DNA from 3 places in the Kitasatospora sp. NPDC101176 genome. Region 1 is predicted to be linked to each of the others. Evidence: riboswitches for the same ligand, from Rfam matches in the RefSeq annotation. Region 1 holds a riboswitch; each other region holds the start of a gene.
What was found. Region 1 has a riboswitch for thiamine pyrophosphate ahead of ACIRS1_RS08755 (purine-cytosine permease family protein). Riboswitches for the same ligand answer to the same signal wherever they lie in the genome.

Region 1 (3,265 bases):
TGGGGCGGCCGGTCTTCCAGGCGCCGAAGTCGTACGCCTCCAGCTCGGCCAGGGTCATCGCCGAGACGGTGCCCCGGCCGTCGGAGACCCGGCCGATCCGGCGGTCGTGCACGCAGACCAGCTCGCCGTCGGCGGTCAGCCGGACGTCGCACTCGAGGGCGTCGGCGCCCTCGTCGAGCGCGCGCCGGTACGCCGCGAGGGTGTGCTCGGGCAGGGCGTGGGAGGAACCGCGGTGGGCGATCACCTGGACGGGCGGCGCGGTGCGCGCCGCCGTCGAGGACAGGTCTGGGCTGGTCACAGGGCCAACGATAGGCGGCCGAAGTGACGCGGAGACGAAGACGGCCCCAACCCGTGGGGCCGTCTTCGGTGGGCGGGGCCGTCGGCGGGGGCGGTTCCGGGCCCCGGCGGCCCGGCCCGTCAGGCTCCGGACGCCCCCGGCAGCGCGGCCTGCCCGGCCCGCCGCGCTCAGGCTCAGCCCGCCGTGTTCCGGCGGGTCAGCGGGGTGAGCGCCCAGGTGAGCAGGGCGGGCACCAGGAAGGCGAACAGCGAGGCGGAGGTCCACTCCTGCGGGGTGAAGTGCAGCGACTCCTGGGCGGAGGTCCAGAAGTCCGTCCACCAGCCGGCCACCGGGGTCGGCGCGATGAACTGGTAGACCGCGAAGCCCAGCACCCACGGCAGCAGCATCAGCCAGCGGGAGGGGGCGTCGGCGGAGAGGTTCCAGCCGTGCCGGCCGGCGCCGAGGAAGTAGTCCACCGCGAGCACCGCCAGCAGCGGCACGAAGACCGAGCCGATCAGGCCGAGGAAGTTGGTGTAGGTGTCGGTGAACCGGTCGATCTGCAGCGCCAGCACGGTGATCAGCAGGCCGATCCCGCCGGTCAGCACCCGGCGGTCCACCTTCGGCAGCAGGTTCTGCACGGACATCGCCGTCGAGTACACGTTGGCGAAGGACTGGTCCGTCTCGCGCAGCACCAGCACCAGCAGGAACAGCCAGCCGGCCCAGACGCCGAGGAAGGAGTCGAAGATCCGGTTCGGGTCGCCGTCGGACTGCAGCAGCGCCATCAGGCCGAGCACGTAGCACCAGACCTGGGCGACGGTGTAGCCGGAGAAGCTGCCCCAGAAGGCCGAGCGCGGGGTGCGCGAGTGCCGGGTGTAGTCGGCGGCCAGCGGCACGAAGGAGATCGACACCGCGATCATCATGTCGGTGGCGCCCAGGAAGCCGTGCCAGTTGCCGGCGCCCGGGTCGGGCACCCCCTGACGGCCCAGCTGGACGGTGAAGTACACCATCGCGACGGCGACGGCACCCGCGACGAAGCGGCGCAGCACCGCGATCGAGCCGAGCGGCCAGATGGTCAGCGCGGTGGTCAGCGCGCCGGCCAGCAGCACGAACAGCCAGCGGTAGCCGTCGGTGTGGGCGACGGTCTGGGCGCCCGCCGCGATCGTCAGCAGCTCGAAGACGCCCCAGCCGACGCACTGGACGATGTTCAGCACCGTCGGGACGTACGACAGCCGGGTGCCGAACAGCCCGCGCAGGTTCGCCATCGCCGGGGCGCCGGTCCGGGCCCCGATCAGGGCGGCCACGCCGAGCATCGCGGTGCCGACCACGGTGCCGGCCACGATCGCCGTCACCGCCGCGGCCAGCGAGAGCTCACCGCCCTTGGCGCCGAGCACGGTGGCGGCGGTGGAGAAGCCGATCAGGCTGACGCCCAGGTTCATCCAGAGCGCGAAGTGGTCGCGGAAGCGCAGCGTGCGCGGCGGCTCGGTGTCCAGCACCAGCGGCGCCTCGACGCGCTCCGGGCGGTCCAGGACGGCGGTCGCCGTGCCGGAACCGGCCGGGCCGCCGGCGGCGTCGCCCTGCACGGTCGTGGACGATCCGGGGAGGTCCCCGGTCGCCCCGGGGAAACCCTTGGACTCGGGCGCGCCCGAAGAAGAGGATGGCGAAGCAGGCGGCATGGCCGATACTCCCTACGCCGGCATTACCCGGACAGGTTCCGGCGGTCTGCGCCCCCTCGACGGTCCGTCCACGATGCCGTGGCGGTACGGTCGACCAGCGCACTCTCAGCCTGGAAGGTCCAAGCTCCCGCGTGTCAGTTTGGAGCGACAGGCTAACCGGCACCGGGGTGGACGCCAAGGCCAGGGGCCCTGCCGTCCGCATCGCGGGACGCCCGGCGGAGGTGGGGGAGCCTCCGTCGCCGGGTCGGCCGTCTGCGCCGGCTAAGGATTCTTATGAGTTCTTCAGAGGGGTCCTTACGGCAATCGAATCGACTGTGCGAAAAACTATGGTCCTTGGTTCTGTCAGCTATGGAGGTCGTCCGTGAGCACCGAGCGAGAGGTTGGGCCCACCGGGCCGCAGGGGGAGCAGCCCTCGGGCGCCCAGGGGGCGGGCGGTCCCGCTTCCGACCCCGCCGCCTCGGGCGGGCACAAGCCGACCATGGCGTTCAGCCGGGTTCCCGAGCCCGACGCCGCCCCCGCCTCCGAGCCGGCCCCGGCCGACTCCCCGGCCGCCCCGGCCGAGGGCGGGCACCGGGCGACCATGGCGTTCGGCCGGGTCCCCGAGCCCGCCCCCGAGCCGGCCGCGGCCGACGCCGCCGCGACCGCGGAGGGCGTCCCGGCCGAGGGCGGGCACCGTCCCACCGTCGCCTTCACCAAGGTCCCCGCGCCGGAGGCGGCCCCGGCCGCCCCCGCGGCCCCCGTCGAGGCGCCGTCCGCCGGTGTCGACCCCGCCACCGGCTACCTCGACGCCCCGCCGCCGGTGCTGCCGCCCGCGCCGCAGGCCCCGGCAGCCCCCGCGGCGCCGCTCGCGCCGGTGGCCGAGGGCCAGGCCCCGCCGCTGGGCAACCCGTACGCCACGCCGACCCACGGCGTCCCGGCCGCCGGCGCGCACGACCCGTACGGCCCGCCGCCCGCCCCCGGCGTGCCCGCCGCGCACCCCGCGCCCGGCCACCACCCGTTCGGCGCCGGCCAGCCGCTCGGCGGCTGGGGCGCCTCCCACGACGCCACCGGCGGTGCCGGCTACCCGGGCGGCCCGGGCGGTCCGCTCGGCTACCCGGCCGACTACCCCGGCGGCCCCGGCGGCCCGCACCGCCCGCGCAGGAAGCGCGGCGGACTGGTCGCCCTGATCGCCGCCGTCGCACTGGTCGCCGGCGTGGCCGGCGGTGCGCTGGGCGTGGCGGTCACCGACCACAACAACGGCAGCAGCTCCGCGGACGACCACCGCAGCACCACCGTCCAGGCCAGCAACACCCAGAAGAACGAGCCCTCCCCCGGC
Region 2 (3,265 bases), on a different contig from region 1:
GTCTTCGCATCGATCTCACTCACGGCACCAGACTGCCACCTCGACGGGCCCCCGCGCACCAAGGGGCCGGTCAGAGGGCGGCGGCGGCCTTCAGCGGCACGGCCGGATCCGCCGCGCGGACCGGGTCCAGGGCGGTGCCGCGCTCGATCAGCCGCCGGCCCTGGGTGAGGTCGCGCGGCCGGTCGACGGTCAGCAGCGCGCTCGGCACCCCGTCGCGCAGCCAGAGCACCGCCCAGGAGGCGTCCCCGGGGCCGCCGCGCCACAGCATCCGGTCGCCCGCGGCGTGCCGCCCGGCGTACTGGACCATCCGCCCGAACTGCTCCGACCAGAAGTACGGCACCGGGTCGTACGGCGACACCTCCGCGCCGAGCACCGCGGCCGCCGCCGCCTCGCCGGACTGCAGCGCGTGGTCCCAGTGCTGGACGGCCAGCCGGGCGCCGACCCGTGCGGAGGGGTAGCTGACGCAGTCGCCGGCCGCGAAGACGCCCGGCACGCCCGTGCGCAGGCGCTCGTCGACCAGCACCGCGCCGGTGCCGTCCAGCTCGACGCCGGAGCCGGCCAGCCAGTCGGTCGCGGGCCGGGCCCCGACCCCGACCACCACCTCGTCGGCGGCCAGGTGCGAGCCGTCCGCCAGCCGCACCGAGCCGGACTCCACGGCGGCGACGCCGACCCCGCAGCGCAGCTCGACACCCGCCTCGGCGTACCAGGCGGCCATCGCCGAACCGACCTCGGTCGGCAGCGCACCGGGCAGCGGGGCCGGGCCCGCCTCCACCACCGTCACCGTGCAGCCGGCCTCGCGGGCCGCGGTGGCCACCTCGGCGCCGATCCAGCCCGCGCCGACCAGCACCAGGCGCAGCCCGGGCCGCAGCAGGGCCCGCAGCGCGAGCGCGTCGTCCAGGGTGTGCAGCAGGTGCGCGCGCTCGGCGCCGGGCAGCCGCCGCGGGGTGGCACCGGTGGCGATCACCAGTGCACCGTAGGGGAGTTCACCGCCGTCGGTGTGCAGCACGCCGGGGGTGAGGCCGGTGGCGCGGCGGCCGGTGAGCAGCTCGATGCCGAGGTGCGGGTAGTCGATGTCGAGGGGGGTGGCGTCGGTCTTGCCGAGCAGCACCTCCTTGGACAGCGGCGGCCGGTCGTACGGCGCGTGCCGCTCCTCGCCGACCAGCACGATCCGCCCCCGCCAGCCGCCCTGCCGCAGCTTGAGGGCGCACTGCGCCCCGGCCAGCCCGGCTCCGACGACGACCACCTGATCCGTTCCGCTCAGCTCTGCCACGCCCGTCACTGTACTCAGCGCCCTCGACGCCCGGTCGAGGCGTCCACCAGGGGGACCGCACGCCCGCCCGGCCGACCGCGGGCACCCCCACCTGCGCACCCTCCGTCCACCCCTCGTACACGCCTTCGGCCGGGCCGACCACCGGCGTTATGGTGGGGGCACCATCACGGGAGCCCGGCGGACCGGGCTGAGAGGCGGGCTGGCACGGCCTGCGACCGTCCGAACCTGATCCGGGTCATACCGGCGAAGGGAGAAGAGCAGCTTTGACACGCTTGGCACCGGGCGCCCGCGCCGACGTGCTGGTGGTCGGCGGGGGCCTGATCGGTCTCGCCGTCGCCTGGCGGGCGGCGCAGCGCGGACTGGCGACGGTCGTGGTCGACCCCTCCCCCGGCGGCGGGGCGGCCCGGGTCGCGGCCGGGATGCTCGCGCCGGTCACCGAGCTGCAGTACGGCGAGGAGCCGTTGCTGCGCCTCGGCATGGCCTCGAACGAGCGATACGCCGCCTTCGCCGCCGAACTGACCGAGGCGAGCGGCGGCGCGGACACCGGCTACCGGCGGTGCGGCACGCTCGCCGTCGCGCTGGACTCCGACGACCGCGCGGAACTGCGCGAACTGCACGCCTTCCACCAGCGGCTCGGCCTGGACTCGACCTGGCTGACCGGCCGGGAGGCCCGCCGCATGGAGCCGATGCTCGCCCCCGGCGTGCGCGGCGGCCTGCACGTCGCCGACGACCACCAGGTGGACGGCCGCCGGCTGCTCGCCGCGCTGCTGCTGGCCGGCGAGGCCGCGGGCGTGGTCGTGCGGCGCACCCCGGCGGTCGAGCTGCTGGTCGAGGGCGACCGGGCGGTGGGGGTGCGGCTCGGCGACGGCGGGGCGGTGACCGCCGACCGGGTGGTGCTCGCGGCCGGCCCGCACAGCCACCGGCTGCCCGGCCTGCCGGACGGGGTGCTGCCGCCCGTCCGCCCGGTGAAGGGGCAGATCCTGCGGCTGCAGGTGCCCGGGGCGTACCGGCCGTTCCTGTCCCGCAACGTCCGTGCCGTGGTGCGCGGGCAGCACCTGTACCTGGTGCCCCGGGAGGACGGCGAGCTGGTGATCGGCGCGACCACCGAGGAACAGGGCTACGACACCACGGTGACCGCCGGCGGGGTCTACGAACTGCTCCGCGACGCACACGAGTTGGTCCCCGGCATCACCGAACTCCCGCTACTGGAGACCTCCGCCGGGCTGCGCCCCGGCTCGCCGGACAACGCGCCGCTGCTGGGCCCGACCGCCCTGCCCGGACTGGTCGCCGCCACCGGCCACTACCGCAACGGGGTGCTGCTCGCCCCGGTGACCGCCGACCTGCTCGCCGAGTACCTGGCGACCGGCGAACTCCCCGAGCTGGCGCAGCCGTTCACCCCCACCCGGTTCTCCCCCGACCGCTCCACCACGAAGGCCTCCGCATGACCGAGATCGCACTGACCGTCAACGGCGAGCCCCGCCGGGTGCCCGCCACGACCACCCTCGCCGAGGTGGTGGCCACCCTCAGCACGGCCCACTCCGGCGTCGCCGCCGCGCTCAACGAGGCCGTGGTGCCCCGGGGTTCGTGGTCGGACACGGCGCTGTCCGCGGGCGACCGGATCGAGATCCTCACCGCCGTCCAGGGAGGCTGACCATGGCCGACGACCTGCTGACCATCGCCGGGGCGACCTTCGGCTCCCGGCTGATCATGGGCACCGGCGGCGCCCCGAGCCTGGAGGTCCTGGAGCGCGCGCTGCTGACCTCCGGCACCGAGCTCACCACCGTGGCGATGCGCCGGGTGGACGCCTCCACCCAGGGCTCCGTCCTGGACGTGCTGACCCGCAACGGCATCCGCGTGCTGCCCAACACGGCCGGCTGCTACACCGCCGGGGAGGCTGTGCTGACCGCCCGGCTGGCCCGCGAGGCGCTCGGCACCGACTGGGTGAAGCTGGAGGTGATCGCCGACGAGCGGACCCTCCTGCCGGACCCGATCGAG
Region 3 (3,265 bases), on a different contig from region 1:
CAGCGGAACTCGAAGCGGGCGTCCGAGAGCGCGTCGTCCCACGCCTGGGCACCGGGGTGGCCCTTGGCGAGGTCGGCGGCGTGGGCGGCGATCTTGTAGGTGATCACGCCGGTCTTGACGTCGTCGCGGTTGGGCAGGCCCAGGTGCTCCTTGGGCGTGACGTAGCAGAGCATCGCGGTGCCCCACCAGGCGATCATCGCGGCGCCGATGCCCGAGGTGATGTGGTCGTAGCCGGGGGCGACGTCGGTGGTGAGCGGGCCGAGCGTGTAGAACGGCGCCTCGTCGCAGATCTCCTTCTGGAGATCCATGTTCTCCCGGATCTTGTTCATCGGGACGTGGCCGGGGCCCTCGATCATCACCTGGACGTCGCGCTCGCGGGCGATCCGGCCGAGCTCGCCGAGGGTCTGCAGCTCGGCGAACTGCGCCTCGTCGTTGGCGTCGGCGATGGAGCCCGGGCGCAGGCCGTCGCCCAGCGAGAAGGTGACGTCGTAGGCCGCGAGGATGTCGCAGAGCTCCTCGAAGTTCGCGTAGAGGAAGTTCTCCTGGTGGTGCGCCAGGCACCAGGCGGCCATGATCGAGCCGCCGCGCGAGACGATGCCGGTCTTGCGGCGGGCGGTCAGCGGGACGTACCGCAGCAGCACGCCGGCGTGGACGGTCATGTAGTCGACGCCCTGCTCGCACTGCTCGATGACGGTGTCCCGGTACACCTCCCAGCTGAGCTCCTCGGCCCTGCCGTCGACCTTCTCCAGGGCCTGGTAGAGCGGCACCGTGCCGATCGGCACGGGGGAGTTGCGCAGGATCCACTCGCGGGTGGTGTGGATGTTGCGGCCGGTGGAGAGGTCCATGACGGTGTCGGCGCCCCAGCGGGTGGCCCAGGTCATCTTCTCCACCTCCTCCTCGATCGAGGAGGTGACGGCGGAGTTGCCGATGTTGGCGTTGATCTTCACCAGGAAGTTGGTGCCGATGATCGCCGGCTCCACCTCGGGGTGGTTCACGTTCACCGGGATGACGGCCCGGCCGCGGGCCACCTCGTCGCGCACGTACTCGGGCTCCAGACCCTCGCGCAGTGCCACGAACTCCATCTCCGGGGTGGTCACCCCCCGCTTGGCGTAAGCGAGTTGGGTGACGGCGGCACCTCCGCGGCCGCGCAGCGGACGGCGCGGGCGGCCGGGGAAGACGGCGTCGAGGTTGCGCAGGTTCCCGCCGCGCGGCGAGGTGTGCTTGATGCCGTCGTCCTCGGGGCGCGCCTCCCGGCCGTCGTACTCCTCGACGTCGCCGCGCTGGCGGATCCAGGAGTCGCGCAGGGCCGGCAGGCCGCGCCGCACGTCGGGCTCGTAGGCCGCGTCGGTGTACGGGCCGGAGGTGTCGTACAGCGGGACGGTCCGGCCGTTGGTGAGCTGCACCTCGCGGTACGGGACCCGCAGATCGGGTCGGGACCCCTCGCGGTAGGCCTTGCGCCAGGCCGGGGTGGGGTAGCCGGTGCCCGCGCTGGTGACGGCGGAGCCGTCGGCGTCGGTGCTGCGGGCAGACTTCGGCTGTGCGTCGAACGTGGTCATCTGACCTCATACTCCCTACGCCGGCATTACCCGGTCCAGGTTCCTGCGGTCGACGCAGCCGTCGGTCCGTCCGTCGACGGTCCGGTCAGCGTCCTCTCAGCCCGGTGCTCCGAGCTCCCGCGTCCACAGGCGGTGTTGCCTGCACATGACGCCCAACACCGTAGCGAGCCGATCGCCGCAGGTCCAGAGGGGGTCCACGGACGGCGGGGCGGGAGCGGCGGACCGGGCCGGCCGGGCGCGCGGCGGCCGGGAACGCCCGAGGCCCGGTACCCCGCGCGGGGTACCGGGCCTCGGGGGTGCCGGTCTCAGCCCTTGGCGGCCTTCTTGACCAGGACCACCACGGCGGCGGCGATGCCGACCACCACCAGCACCTTGATCACGATCGCCAGCAGGGCGCCCACGACGCCGAAGACGAATCCCACGACGTTCCAGAGCAGCACCAGGACCAGCACCGGGATGACGATGTTGCGCACCCAGGAGGGCAGCGACTTCCAGAGCTCAGCCATGTCCGTTCCTTCTCTCCCCGTGGGGTCGGCTGCCTGACCGGTGCCGTCTCCCGCTTGCTTTCGGTACGTCGATCGTACGGGGGCCGGGGTGCCGGAACGAGGGCCCGCAGCCCGGAGAGAACCCGGAGATCACCCCGACCCGGAGACCGGGGAAACCCTGGTCAGAGCCCGGGGAGGACTCCCGGAGAAGCCCCCGGAGGAGCCCCCGGGAGCGGCCCCGGAAGGCCCGGGCCGCGGTCCGGCCGGCCGTCAGACCGGCCAGCGCTCCCCGCGCCAGGCCGCGTCCCAGAACATCCACTCGTACCGCGAGGTGGTGACGAAGTGCTCGACCACGCGGCGCCGTTCGGCCGGGGACACCTCCTCGCCGAGCCGGTCGGTGAGCGCCAGCACCCGGCGCACCACGGACTGGAAGGCCTCGTCGCCGTACGTGGCGATCCACTTGGCGTACAGCGGATCGGGCGAGCCCTGGGCGAGCAGCGCCTCCCCGACCCGGGCGTAGATCCAGTAGCAGGGCAGCACCGCGCCGACCGCCTCGGCGAAGGAACCGCCGTAGACGGTGGCCAGCAGGTAGCTGGTGTAGGCCCGGGTGGTGGGCAGCACCGGCTCGGCGGCGGCCTGTTCGGCGCTGTCGCCGAAGGCCGTCATGAACTCGGCGTGCATGCCCTGCTCCGCGGCCAGCGCGCCGACCGCGTCGTCGGCGAAGGCCCGCACGTCCGCCTCGCCGGGTGCCTTGGCGGCGCAGACCGCGAGCGCCCGGGCGTAGTCGCGCAGGTAGTGCGAGTCCTGGACGACGAAGTGGCGGAAGGCGGCGCGCGGCAGGGTGCCGTCGGTGAGGCCGCCGATGAAGGGGTGGGCGAGGATCTCGGCGTACACCGGCTCGATGGCCGCCCAGAGTTCTTCCGTCAGGCTCATGCTCATGCCCCGACCCTAAGGCGTGCCCCGTGGATCACCGCCGGGGCCGGTCGCCGGGGCCGGTCGCCGGGGCGGGCCCGGAGCGGCGGCCGGAGCGGCGGCCGGCCGGCTCAGGCCTCCGGCGGCGAGAACACCACCAGCACCCGGAGTTCCTCGGTGACGTGGTGGAAGCGGTGCGGGGTGCCGGCCGGGACGTAGACGACGGTGCCGCGCGCGACGGTGGCGGTCTCGGCGCCGACGGTCAGTTCGGCGCGGCCGCTGATCACCTGGTAGATCTCGTCCTGGTCGTGC

Region 2: it holds a riboswitch for thiamine pyrophosphate, as region 1 does, so the genes downstream of both, thiO (glycine oxidase ThiO) here and ACIRS1_RS08755 (purine-cytosine permease family protein) in region 1, are expected to answer to the same signal.
Region 3: it holds a riboswitch for thiamine pyrophosphate, as region 1 does, so the genes downstream of both, thiC (phosphomethylpyrimidine synthase ThiC) here and ACIRS1_RS08755 (purine-cytosine permease family protein) in region 1, are expected to answer to the same signal.

What each region holds. Positions count from the first base shown of each region.
Region 1 covers NZ_JBIWPA010000004.1:227,427-230,691, forward strand. The annotation lists gene ACIRS1_RS08750 (glycerophosphodiester phosphodiesterase) at 1-298, opposite strand, end outside; gene ACIRS1_RS08755 (purine-cytosine permease family protein) at 472-1,857, opposite strand; TPP riboswitch at 1,943-2,091, opposite strand; gene ACIRS1_RS08760 (S1C family serine protease) at 2,312-3,265, shown strand, end outside.
Region 2 covers NZ_JBIWPA010000002.1:446,393-449,657, reverse strand. The annotation lists gene ACIRS1_RS04785 (Rv2175c family DNA-binding protein) at 1-23, opposite strand, end outside; gene ACIRS1_RS04780 (NAD(P)/FAD-dependent oxidoreductase) at 71-1,279, opposite strand; TPP riboswitch at 1,427-1,539, shown strand; gene thiO (glycine oxidase ThiO) at 1,534-2,715, shown strand; gene thiS (sulfur carrier protein ThiS) at 2,712-2,921, shown strand; gene ACIRS1_RS04765 (thiazole synthase) at 2,924-3,265, shown strand, end outside.
Region 3 covers NZ_JBIWPA010000045.1:49,114-52,378, reverse strand. The annotation lists gene thiC (phosphomethylpyrimidine synthase ThiC) at 1-1,556, opposite strand, end outside; TPP riboswitch at 1,552-1,687, opposite strand; gene ACIRS1_RS36465 (DUF5326 family protein) at 1,862-2,062, opposite strand; gene tenA (thiaminase II) at 2,312-2,980, opposite strand; gene ACIRS1_RS36455 (cupin domain-containing protein) at 3,085-3,265, opposite strand, start outside.